One region of the Sphingobacterium sp. lm-10 genome, then DNA from elsewhere that is predicted to be linked to it. Evidence: riboswitches for the same ligand, from Rfam matches in the RefSeq annotation. Region 1 holds a riboswitch; each other region holds the start of a gene.

Region 1 (3,140 bases):
TTAAAAAATATAAATCTGCCAAATAGCGTGCCGTAAAGGTTATTGGTTTCAACTATAACATTCGATTTATCATCGTTTATTAAGGTGTCATAGTTGCTAAATAGATACTATCCATTAAAGTAAAATATTGAGTAGGCCTTTCTGTACACATCACTGAATTTACTATCTTTAGTGTTTCATTATTTATATTATAGATTTAATACATGATCATACGTGATACAATAGGTAAGTTCGCTTTCTTAATCTTGTTCCTATTTGCCAGTAGCTTTTTGTTTTCCTGCCAGAATAACCAAACTAACGACAAAAAAGCAGTCGCGACTGAAAAGCCAACTCCAAAATTTGCTTTGAGCCAACAGCAGGCGAAGACTATTTTTGATATGCCGGTCCATTGTATTACGGTAGAATACCCCAATAAATTGGGGCAGTCTTTAGGAGGCGATGCTGATCTTAAACCACCGCGTGCATTGCGACCTATTTTTTACGGATGTTTTGATTGGCACTCATCGGTACATGGCTATTGGTCTATCATCAAATTGATGAAATCTTTCGATAACCTGGATCAAGACGGTGCGGTGCGTAGCACATTGAATGCGCTAATCACGGATGAGAACGCGGCTATTGAGAAGGCTTTCTTTGAAGATAAAAACAACCTCTCATTTGAGCGTACTTATGGTTGGGCTTGGTTATTTAAGTTGCAGGAAGAGTTGGTAACATGGGACGATGCCGATGCCCAGCGATGGAGCAGATCTTTGCAACCCATGGTCGATCTTCTGCGAGGTAAGTTGTTGGATTACTTGCCTAAGTTAGTTTATCCCATCCGTAGTGGAAAGCATGACAATACCGCTTTTGGTCTGTCATTGATGTACGATTACGCATTGACGGTTGAAGACGAAGCATTAGCCGATATTATTGCAGAACATGCTACTCGCCTATATAAAGAGGATAAAAACTGTGACTTTTCTTATGAGCCGAGTGGTTCAGACTTTCTTTCGCCTTGTCTGGAGGAAGCCTATCTGATGAGCAAAGTTTTAGATAGAGAAGCATATGAAACCTGGCTTCATGCCTTTCTGCCGCAAATGTATGAAGCTGATTTTCAGTTGAAACCTGCTATTGTGAAAGATCGCACCGACGGTCAGCTAGTCCACCTAGATGGCCTAAACTATAGTCGTGCAGCCTGTCTGTATGGCATTGCGCATCAAGTTCCGGCGTTAGCACATCTGCGTACAATCGCCGATGAGCACATGGCTTTTTCTTTACCAAACCTTACCAAGGAAGACGATTACATGGGCTCACACTGGTTAGGAACTTTTGCACTTTATGCCATTACGCATCAATAAACACGGGTTCATAACTAACAGGCAAGCGGAATTAAGGTGTTGTCGTCACCCAACTCAACGGGTACTAGCTGAATAGTGGTAAACCCATCGTCGTGAGATACGATGCGCGACAGATCTACGCCTTTACGCGCAAGACTGTTCAATACGGCAGTTCTAAAAGCTGCTTTTTGTGTACCCCAGGATTTGTTTCGGACGAGATCGTTATTCAAGTTAACGAGCTCCTTGACGGAATAGTGGTGAAAATTTTGAACCAAATGCTGGTACAGTTCGTTTGGAGTTTGCATACAATACAATTATTAAAGGTGAAACCATCAATCGTATTCAGAACGGCAATATAATCTGTTTTGGAATGAATCCCGTATTATAAAAACCACCGCGGTTCTGCGAACTCGGTTGGTATTGCGTCAGGCAATTCTGAATACTCTACAAACTTAGTAGAGTATTCGTTAATCTCCAAATAAACTTTAAAATAATTTGTCAGCATTCGGTAATTTCAAATTCAAGTCAAAGGATTTATTTATCAGTTTGATGAAATGATCTGCTAGCATGGGGGATTCGACTTCCATGTTCTGGTGGATAAAGAAATACAGTTTCTGTAATCCAGCCTTTCTCCATTCGCGGATGCGTTTCACCCAATCTTCTAAGCGTGTGTAATCAGAAGGAGCGTTGGCGCCCACATAACGCACAAAAGCAATTGGTGTAGTTAGTCGCATGTGCAATAAATCCCTACGTCCGGCGGTATCGGTGATGATATTGGTCTTTTCTGTTTTCTCCAACAAGGAATAATAGCGCGCAGCAACCTCTTGATCACTAAACCAAGCTTCATTACGCACTTCTATCGCTAAAGGATATCCCGCGGGGAAGTTTTTCAGAAATGACTCCAATCGTTCAAAATCTTTGGGCTTAAAGTTATCGTGCATTTGTAAAAAAGCCATTCCCAACTTATCTTCAAATAGCACGGTGGCATCTACAAAGGTTTCTACTTTTTCATCGGTATTAAGCAAGCGGCCATAATGACTAATAGATTGAGGAATTTTAGGGAAAAATTTAAAATCCTTTCCGGTCTTGTCTTTCCAGGTTTGCACCTGATCCTTGGAGGGAGAGTTATAGAATGTCGCGTTTAATTCAATAGAATTGAATTTCGTAGCATAGTACGCGAGTTCATCTTTAGTGCCGCGCGGGTAAAATCCTTTGAGCTCTTTTTTATTCCATTTGGCACAGCCAACAAATACCTCAAACGGCGCGTCTGATTGATGCGCTTTCAGTAGTTCCAGCGTTGCTGATGGCGTATTGGGAAGGGAGAAATCAATAGATGATGGGTCTGTAACGCTGCCAAATTTCATATCTGCTTATTAAGAAAAGTGTAAATGCTAAGGTAAGAAGATTTCGCCGTGTAAAACTCATCCTGAATATGTAACTTTGCGCCATGTCAGAAAAAATTATTATCCTCGATTTTGGGTCACAATATACGCAGTTGATCGCGCGTCGTGTGCGCGAATTGAATGTTTACTGTGAAATTCATCCATTTAATAACATCCCTACCTTCGATGAAACAGTTAAAGGTATCATTTTTTCAGGTAGTCCATACTCTGTGCGTCAGGAAGATGCACCGCAAGTAGACTACGCTGCTATGATGCGGGATTACCCCGTGCTGGGCGTTTGTTATGGCGCTCAATATCTGGCACAGCATTCTGGGGGAGAGGTTTTGCCTTCCGAGATTAGAGAATACGGAAGAGCAAATTTATTATATGTTGATCAGGAGAATCCATTGTTGACTGGCATTCCTACACAATCACAGGTGTG
Region 2 (3,140 bases), on a different contig from region 1:
GTTGCTGGTACGTGTTTTTACCTCTGGTTTGTGGATCAATGGAGAAGTACGACGGCTTTCTGCGGCCGCTTTGTTGCTTTCGAAACGTTTTTCTGTCTCTGCATCTACCTCCCCGTCAGCCAATACAGCTAGGTCTTTTACTTCTGCTAATTTCTGCTTAGCGAATGCTAGCCAATTTTTAACCTCGGCAGGAAGAGATTCTTCGTTTTTCTCATTGTCCAAGTCAAATGGTACATGCAATAAAGAAGACGCTGGTGCTATCCAAACACGGTCTTTCCCTAATGTATCTACTGCTTGTTGGATTTTGCCTAATGATTTTTCGTAATCATTTTTCCAAATATTACGGCCTTCTACCACACCTAATGAAAGAGTTAGAGAAGCAGGAACTTTTGCCAAGATGGTATCCAATTGATCTTCACCGCGTACCAAGTCGATATGTAAGGCGTGTACTGGAAGGTTCAACGCCAAATCTTCATTATCTTTTAACGCTTCAAAATACGTTGTTGCGATCAGTTTGGTGTCGCCCGCTGCGGCATTTAATTTCTCAAATACCATTTTATACAAACCTTTTACTTTTTCGTCGATATCCAACGCCAGGTACGGCTCATCAATTTGGATATATTGTGCACCAGCCGCCGCCAATTTGGAAACGATCTCTTCGTATACTGGCAATAAACGCTCGATTAGATCGATACGATCAAAACCCTCTTCTTTTTCTTTTCCTAATAAAAGGTAGGTGATGGGGCCAATTAATACTGGCTTCGTTTCAATGCCTAATGACTTCGCCTCGTTGTATTCTTTTAAGAATTTTTCAGAAGTTAATTTGAATTCCTGATTTTTGGTGAATTCGGGAACCATGTAATGGTAGTTGGTGTCGAACCATTTCGTCATTTCCATGGCCGTCACATCAACACCTTCTGCCTGGAAACCTCTTGCTAACGCAAAATATAGATCTAAACTGTATTCTCCGTCAATCTTATTTAAAAGCGATTGATAGCGCGCAGGCACTGCTCCGATCGTAAGGGATAAATCCAATACTTGATCATAAAAGGAAAAATCATTGGACGGGATTAAGGTAAAGCCATTCTCCTGTTGTAATTTCCAGTTAGCTTCACGAATGCTTTTTGCTGTATTTAGAAGTTCCTCTTGGGTGATTTTTTTAGCCCAGTAAGCTTCATTCGCCTTTTTCAATTCGCGGAATGGTCCTACTCTTGGATAACCTAAGTTGTTTGTCGTTAACATAGTTTTATTTCTCTAATTTTTTTCGGATGTAATACTTTGCTATTAGAGAATGGCACCAGAAACAGTGACTTCAGCTTATCTTTCTCTTATTGTTCCCGTACAGGGTAAGAGTAGAATGTAGCACCTTGTCCAAGTGACAGGTTGCCAAGGCTTCAACGGGTCTATTCCCTCTGCCTTTCTCTATAAGCATCACAAACTTAGATAACAAAAGTATAAAATCCAAATTTCTAGAGAAAAGAGGACGCAAATAATCAGCTAGCTGACCAAAAGCTTGTATCCTTTGCCATGCACATTTACGATTTCCACATTCGGATCTTCTTTAAGATATTTCCGAAGCTTACTCAGGAATACATCCATGCTTCTACCGGTGAAATAGTTGTCGTCATGCCAGATCTTCACCAACGCTTCTTCGCGCGTCAACACATCATTCTTCTTGAGACAAAGCAGACGCAACAGTTCGGCCTCCTTAGTAGATAACTTCTGCTGCTGCCCCTTATAGGAGATCACTTGACTGGTATAATCAAAGAAATAACCACCAATCTCAAACTTGTCTGGTGTTTCATCATCTTTATCGCGAGACGAACGTTTAAGCAGGGCGTTGATGCGCAACAACAGCTCTTCTACACGAAACGGCTTCGTAATATAGTCATCACCACCCAATTCAAATGCTTGGGTTTTGTCTTCCATCATTCCTTTGGCTGTGGCAAAGATAATTGGCACTGTTTGATCCACTTTGCGCACATCTTTCCCCAAAGAGAAGCCGTCTTTTTTTGGCATCATAACATCGAAAATGCACAGATCAAATTCATCCTTGCGGAATGCTTCCAATGCTTCCATGCCATCCTTGCACAGTACGACATCAAATTTACCCTTGAGTTCGAGGTAATCTTTCAAGAGATCGCCAAGATTGGGATCGTCTTCTGCTAGTAGTATTTTTTGAGACATAAATTTGTTTTAATGTATATTAATAATCAAGCTCTGCTTGTGCTATCGGTACTGTGGAGTGGTAAAGTCACCTCAAATTGTGTGCCTTTATCTCGTTCGCTTTTTACAGAGATCTTGCCATTGAGGATCTTGATGATGTTATTGACATAACTTAGCCCCAACCCGAAGCCTTTTACATTGTGAATATTCCCTGTTGGTATTCGGTAAAATTGATCAAATATTTTTTCCTGATGATCCTTCGACATCCCGACTCCTTTATCTGCAACGGATAAGGTTATGCTGTTTTTGGTGCTGTAGGTACGAACGGTTATGTCCGGAGTGTCTTTGCTATATTTAATGGCATTGTCTAGTAAATTGAACATCACATTAGAAAGATGCAGCTCATCACCAATCACCACATCGTGCGTAGCGGATAAGTCCACCTGTAAGTTTCCGCCAGCTTTCTCCAATTGCAGGTGCATGCTTTCCAGCACGTCAGACATAAGCGCGTTAATAGGTACTTTAGTACGCTCGATATTCAGGTTTTCTTTCTCAAGGCGTGCTATGTTCAATACACGCTCAATATGTGAACCTAACCGTATATTCTCATCATAGATGATATTAGCCAACTTATTGACCCGGTTTTCGTTGGAGGCAATTTCTTTGTCTCGAAGCGATTCGCTCGCAATCATGATCGTAGCCACCGGTGTTTTGAACTCGTGCGTCATGTTGTTGATGAAGTCTGTCTTCATCTCCGATATTTTCTTCTGCCTAAAAATGATCGTGAGTGTGTAGGCAAAGCAGCCAACTAGTAACGACAATAAAGCGAGCACGGCAATCACCATAAAACTCATGTTCCCGGCAATATGGCTCTCTTTGTATGGGAAGTATATAGACAATAAACCGGGAGATTTTCCTTGATCGCCTTGGAACAAAGCAGTGCTGTATTCCATAGCATCTGTCAAACGTACCGG
Region 3 (3,140 bases), 940 kb from region 1:
TTAGATCTTTGGTTTTGATAATGTCGTACAGTCCTTGGCCAACTACTCCAAATCCAAACATCCCAATCGTTAATTTTTCACTCATTTTATATCAAATTGTTTTTTAGTTACGCAAATTTATAGTGCTTCAAAAGCTTGTTCCAGATCAGCTTTGATGTCGTCAATATGTTCGATTCCTACAGATAATCGAAGGACACCTGGGTATACGCCAGAGCGTTGTTGTTCTGCCGTACTTAGCTGTTGGTGTGTGGTTGTAGCAGGGTGTATGATGACCGTTTTCGCATCGCCAACATTCGCCAGATGACTGACCAATTCTAAAGCATTGATAAACTCGTTGGCTTTGGTACTACCTCCGCGAATAGTAAAAGACAATACCGCGCCATAGCCATTTTTTAAATACTTTTGGGCGGCATCATGATAGGGATGGCTCTTCAGTCCGGGATAACTTACAGATTCTACCTGTGCATGGTTTTCAAGCCATTGGGCAATTTCCAGCGCATTATCCACATGCCGCTGTACGCGCAATGAAAGTGTTTCCAATCCCTGTGTCAGCAAGAAAGAATTGAAAGGGGAGAGGGCAGGGCCGAAGTCACGCAATCCCTCTACGCGCGCCCGGATGGCAAACTGTATATTGCCAAAGTTGCTATTTTCTCCAAACACTTCCGAGAAGATTAGCCCATGATAACCCTCGGATGGCTCAGAAAATTGCTTGAACTTACCATTACCCCAATTGTAATTGCCACCATCGATAATCACGCCACCAATGGTCGTGCCGTGGCCGCCGATCCACTTCGTGGCTGACTCCACTACAATGTGAGCACCATATTCTAAAGGCTTGAAAAGATAACCGCCTGCACCAAAGGTATTGTCTACCACAATAGGAAGGTCATGTTTTTTGGATAGGGCAGAAAGACGTTCGAAGTCAGGAATGCTATATGCGGGGTTTCCGATGGTTTCTACATAAAGCGCTTTGGTACGGTCATCAATTAATTTCTCAAATTCGTCTGGATCACCCTGGTCTGCAAAGCGTACTTCAATGCCTAGCCTTTTAAAGGCAACTTTAAATTGATTGAATGTGCCGCCATAGAGATGGGAGCTCGCCACAAAATTATCTCCGCTTTCTAGGATATTATTCAGTGCGATAAATTGGGCTGCTTGGCCGGAAGAAACCGCCACTGCCGCTAAGCCACCTTCCAGCGCTGCTATTCTCTTTTCAAAGACATCCGTTGTCGGATTCATAATCCGAGTGTAAATATTTCCAAACTCCTTCAATGCAAAAAGGTTGGCGCCATGTTCTGCGTTGTTAAAAACGTAAGATGAGGTTTGATATATCGGGAGTGCGCGTGCCCCAGTAGTGGGATCGGCTTCCTGTCCTGCATGTATTTGCAGGGTTTCAAATTGTAACGGTTTTTTGTAGGCCATAGTAACTTAATTATTGTGGAACATAAAATCAGGATTAGTCTGTACGAAAGGAAAGAGTCGTTTATAGGTTGCGGTAGGCCAAATCGATGTACAGGTCATCGCTTAAGACTAATCACAAAAAACGACTATCGCATTCGTGAGTGGCAAGCAACCAATTGCAGCCAATGACAAATCGCTGTAGAAATTAAGTGTGGACGATCTTCCGAAGAAGGGAATAAGTTGATTTTTTCGTTCATCTGTTCTATTATTTATATACTCCAAAACATGGTTTTGGACAGGAATTGGCACCTTTTCAACGCTCTGTTGTTGGTTGCCAGCGGGTCATCGAGCCAGTCTCTCGCCGCTTCTTTATAAATCAAGACCTGATCGCTTTGGTGTAGGTGTTGATTTGTATTATCGAATGATATACATAGCAAATATAGGGTTTTTGTACAGCCATGCAAATATATGATCAAATCTTTTTGGAAATGTTTCCTAGCTGAGATACTATTAAAGTTGGTTAATCAAGTGTATTGGGAGTTGTTTATCCGCATCTCCAACTCCTTTTGTTTAGTGCCTTGAAGATGAATATTGTTGTTAAAATAGGCTAAAATGTTTTAGCATTTAAATTATTTTAATCATCAATTTAATTAGTTGATATACAGGTTTTTATCCATGTGTATTTGCTACAATAAGCGTTTTTATAATTTCCCGACAATTGGTTTATGGTTAATTTTGTTTCATAAAATCAAACGAATAAACTGTAATGCAAAAAATTCTTCAAGACTACCAAATTGAACTTGCTTTAGAGCCTAAAGGTGAGGTGTTTAGTGAGTTAACACCCGCCGAATTAATTGAGCATGCCATTTTGAATAAGGAAGCGACACTTTCTGCTTCCGGTGCGCTGAATATTATGACAGGAACTTTTACAGGACGCTCTCCTCGTGATCGCTATCTGGTGCGTGATGAAGTCACGGAGGATACGGTGCATTGGAATGATACCAATCAACCCGTCAATCCGAGTGTATTTGAGGCACTTGAACAACAAGTGAAAGTTTATTTAGATTCTTGCAAATCACTTTATACACGCACGGCAAATATCGCAACGTATGCTAAATATAGCAGGAGAATTCACTTTGCGACGGAGCTGGCTGCACAAGATTTGTTTATCAGTAATATGTTCCTTCCTAAGCAAGAAGTGGAACAGCAAAAGGATTGGACGGTGTGGGTGGCATCTCTATTAAAAATCGAAAATTATGAGGAACTGGGTCTTCGAGCATCGAATGCGGTGGTGCTTGATTTTACCCGGCGTAAAGTGCTAATCATTGGAACGGCATATACAGGAGAAATCAAAAAGAGCATGTTTTCTATGATGAATTTTGTGTTGCCACAAGATCATGGTGTCTTTCCAATGCATTGCTCGGCTAATACAGGTAAAAATGGAGAAACAGCCTTGTTTTTCGGTTTATCTGGCACAGGGAAAACCACCTTGTCTGCAGATCACGATCGTTATCTGATTGGTGATGATGAGCATGGTTGGTCGGACGAAGGAATCTTCAATTTAGAGGGAGGTTGTTACGCCAAATGCATCAACCTAAAAGTCGAAAGCGAACCCGATATATTTGGTGCTGTGCGGTTTGGGGCATTAACAGAAAATATGCTTTACATGCCAGAAAGTCGCTATCTGGATTACGAAAATAGCGCTGTCACAGAAAATATACGGGTGTCATACCCTATCA
Region 4 (3,140 bases), on a different contig from region 1:
TAACAGCGATATCCTTTCTGATCATTAGCTTTACCACTTTGGAGGCAATGAATTCTGCGACAGAGTCATTAACCCGTCTACCAGAGAGAATAACATTTGGATGATAGCCCAACTGAACCGCTTTATGTGCTAAATAATAGGGATCTACCGAGATACAGTGCCCACCAACCAAGCCAGGTTTGTAGGGAAGAAAATTAAACTTCGTCCCAGCGGCAGCTAATACATCTTGTGTATCAATACCCACCCGATCAAAGATTAAAGCGAGTTCATTGACAAAAGAAATATTCACATCACGTTGCGCATTTTCAATTGCTTTGGAAGCCTCCGCCACCTTAATGCTAGGAGCTTTGTGCGTACCCGCGTGAATAATGATTCGATACAACTGATCTATCTCTTCCGCTATAGCCGAAGTAGATCCAGAGGTGACTTTTTTTATGGTAGTCAACGTGTTTACCTTGTCCCCAGGATTGATCCGTTCTGGAGAATATCCTGCAAAAAAATCTTCGTTAAATATCAATCCAGATTCCCGCTCTAGAATCGGCACGCAGTCCTCTTCTGTACAGCCTGGGTACACCGTGGATTCGTAGATTACGATGTCGCCTTTTTTCAACACCTTTCCTATCATGCGCGTTGCATGACGCAAAGGTCTTAGATCAGGCGCATTGAATTCATCGATTGGCGTAGGAACGGTGACAATGTAGATAGAGCAACCGCGAAGATCTTCCACTGCAAAGGATGCTGTATAGCCCTTTTGCCCTTCTGTATCCACAATAAGTTGAAGCGCTGATCGTAGCATCTCAGGATTTGCTTCTTTAGTACGATCGATCTCCTGGTTCAGTTCGCTAACGCGCGCTTCATCAATATCAAACCCTACTACTTGCGTGTGGGAAGCAAACGCCAATGCCAGGGGCAACCCGACGTATCCTTGTCCGATAACGGCTATCTTCTTCATTCTCCACGAAAGTACTAAATAGTCTGATAATTCAGAAAATTGAAAATCCGTAATGTGATCCTTATTCTATTACGGGTTCATTTCTCGTTCCATCTTCTGTGCCTCTTTTTCGGCAACAATCCTCCGCAAACCAGAGCTGGAAAACCGATGATCTCTGCTATTGTAATAAAGCTCAATGCCCTTCTGTTCGCAGTATTCTCTTCCTGTAAAGTTTTTCTCCTGGTATTCATCCCCCACAATACGCACATCTAACTTAAAGGATCGTAAGATATCTTCCAAATCTTGCTCTGTAGAATAGGGGACAATTTCATCTACATATTGGCACCCTCGAAGTTGTATGTATCGCTCTACTACAGTTTGTGTAGGCGCATTCTTCTCCGGCCGGTCTAACGTAGGGTCCATCTGTAAACCGCAGATCAGGTAATCACATTGTCGTTTGGCTTCTGCCAACATCATGATATGCCCGGCATGCAACAAGTCGAATGTGGAGAAGGTAATGCCAATGCGTGGGCCAGGATTGTAATCGGAGGGATTGTTATTTTCCATGTTGATACGAGATAGTATGTTTGTATCCACAAGGATAATTGATTTTTTCATTATCCTATGTACATCTAACGATAACAGCCGTGGACAAAAGGTGGACAAATTTTGATCATCAATTAAAATCATTCTGCATTTTGTTATCCCACACGCTTTTCCCATATTTGTGATTGCTTATAGAGAAAGGCTGAGGGATTAGACCCGCGGACGCCTTAGCAACCTGACGCATGTCAAGGTGCTACAATCTACCCTCCATAGTGAAGGGAATGATAAGCGGCCATAGGCATATGTCGGCACCATTTCTCTGCAAGCCTTCCATTCAAGAAACACATACGTATGAAGATCATTGATCATATCAAGAATGCACAAGGAAAAACGCTGTTTTCTTTCGAGTTGTTGCCTCCCGCAAAAGGCCAGGGAATTCAAAACATATTTCAGACGATGGATGAGTTGATGGAATTCAAACCTCCCTTTATCGACGTCACATACCATCGGGAAGATTACTTATACAAACAACATCCAAACGGGTTATTGGAGCGTGTATCTTATCGTAAACGGCCGGGTACGGTGGCCATTTGTGCAGCTATCATGAATAAGTATAAGGTAGATGCGGTGCCACACTTGATTTGCGGCGGATTTACCAAAGAGGAAACAGAGAACGCCTTGATTGATCTTGATTTCCTTGGCATAGATAATGTGCTAGTACTTCGGGGCGACGCACGGAAGGGCGATGCCGATTTTATCCCTACCGAAGGTGGGCATGCTTATGCCACAGACCTATTGAAACAGGTTCGGGATATGAATGAAGGAAAATACTTACATGAGGATATCACCACTTCTTCAAAAACCGATTTTTGCATAGGGGTAGCAGGGTATCCAGAGAAGCATTTTGAAGCTCCAAATTCGCAAACAGACTTTAAATGGTTGAAGAAAAAGGTGGATATGGGAGCCGAATTTATTGTAACACAGATGTTCTTCAACGTTGAGCGCTATAAAGAGTTTGTTACCAAATGTCGTGAGCATGGTATCCACGTGCCTATTATCCCTGGTTTAAAGCCATTAACTACAAAAAAACAACTCATCACGCTACCCCGTATATTTCACTTGGATATACCAGAGGAGTTATCTGAGGCTGTCGATAGCTGCAAGAACAATGCAGAGGTGCGGAAGATAGGTGAAGAATGGTTAGTACAGCAGTGCCGCGAACTCATCGCTTTCGGTGCACCAGTGCTCCACTTTTATACGATGAGTAATCCAGGTCCTACCAAAAATATTGTCCAGCAACTTGCTTAGGCATTTTACGCTTAGTGTAAAAGGAGACTTTTCTAAAAAAGACATTTAAGACCGAAAAAATACATCATTGCGAGGTAGCATAACGTTCGAGCTTTCGTTTTTTGACCTTCCCTTAGTTGGGAAATGGAGCATTAAAACAACACAATGCTTTCAATAACAATTACTTAAATTAAATAAAGCACGAAGACTTTGGCATACGTAACAAATACATCACTGGTAAACAATCATTCGTGATCCCTGTTTACTTAACTGTATGGTCAAACATCTACCTAAAACAATAGCCATCGTAGGATCGGGAGCAAGCGGCGTAGCCTGCTTCATACAACTGGTACAAAAACACATCACGAAAGGAAAC

What was found. A riboswitch is a leader RNA that binds a small molecule or an ion and turns the genes downstream of it on or off. The one in region 1 is predicted to bind S-adenosylmethionine.
Region 2: another riboswitch for S-adenosylmethionine. It lies ahead of metE (5-methyltetrahydropteroyltriglutamate--homocysteine S-methyltransferase); the one in region 1 lies ahead of M8998_RS02210 (5-oxoprolinase).
Region 3: another riboswitch for S-adenosylmethionine. It lies ahead of M8998_RS06015 (O-acetylhomoserine aminocarboxypropyltransferase/cysteine synthase family protein); the one in region 1 lies ahead of M8998_RS02210 (5-oxoprolinase).
Region 4: another riboswitch for S-adenosylmethionine. It lies ahead of metF (methylenetetrahydrofolate reductase [NAD(P)H]); the one in region 1 lies ahead of M8998_RS02210 (5-oxoprolinase).

What each region holds. Positions count from the first base shown of each region.
Region 1 covers NZ_JAMJWC010000001.1:580,331-583,470, forward strand. Annotated here, with positions in the region: gene M8998_RS02205 (DUF2891 domain-containing protein) at 204-1,337, shown strand; gene M8998_RS02210 (5-oxoprolinase) at 1,352-1,621, opposite strand; SAM-I-IV-variant riboswitch at 1,668-1,764, opposite strand; gene M8998_RS02215 (DUF72 domain-containing protein) at 1,802-2,680, opposite strand; gene guaA (glutamine-hydrolyzing GMP synthase) at 2,764-3,140, shown strand, end outside.
Region 2 covers NZ_JAMJWC010000002.1:602,971-606,110, forward strand. Annotated here, with positions in the region: gene metE (5-methyltetrahydropteroyltriglutamate--homocysteine S-methyltransferase) at 1-1,242, opposite strand, end outside; SAM riboswitch class I at 1,315-1,431, opposite strand; gene M8998_RS12595 (response regulator transcription factor) at 1,498-2,187, opposite strand; gene M8998_RS12600 (sensor histidine kinase) at 2,214-3,140, opposite strand, start outside.
Region 3 covers NZ_JAMJWC010000001.1:1,516,210-1,519,349, reverse strand. Annotated here, with positions in the region: gene M8998_RS06020 (homoserine dehydrogenase) at 1-85, opposite strand, end outside; gene M8998_RS06015 (O-acetylhomoserine aminocarboxypropyltransferase/cysteine synthase family protein) at 118-1,422, opposite strand; SAM riboswitch class I at 1,668-1,779, opposite strand; gene pckA (phosphoenolpyruvate carboxykinase (ATP)) at 2,168-3,140, shown strand, end outside.
Region 4 covers NZ_JAMJWC010000002.1:405,894-409,033, reverse strand. Annotated here, with positions in the region: gene M8998_RS11750 (nucleotide sugar dehydrogenase) at 1-952, opposite strand, end outside; gene M8998_RS11745 (adenylyltransferase/cytidyltransferase family protein) at 1,022-1,549, opposite strand; SAM riboswitch class I at 1,664-1,768, shown strand; gene metF (methylenetetrahydrofolate reductase [NAD(P)H]) at 1,829-2,785, shown strand; gene M8998_RS11735 (FAD/NAD(P)-binding protein) at 3,039-3,140, shown strand, end outside.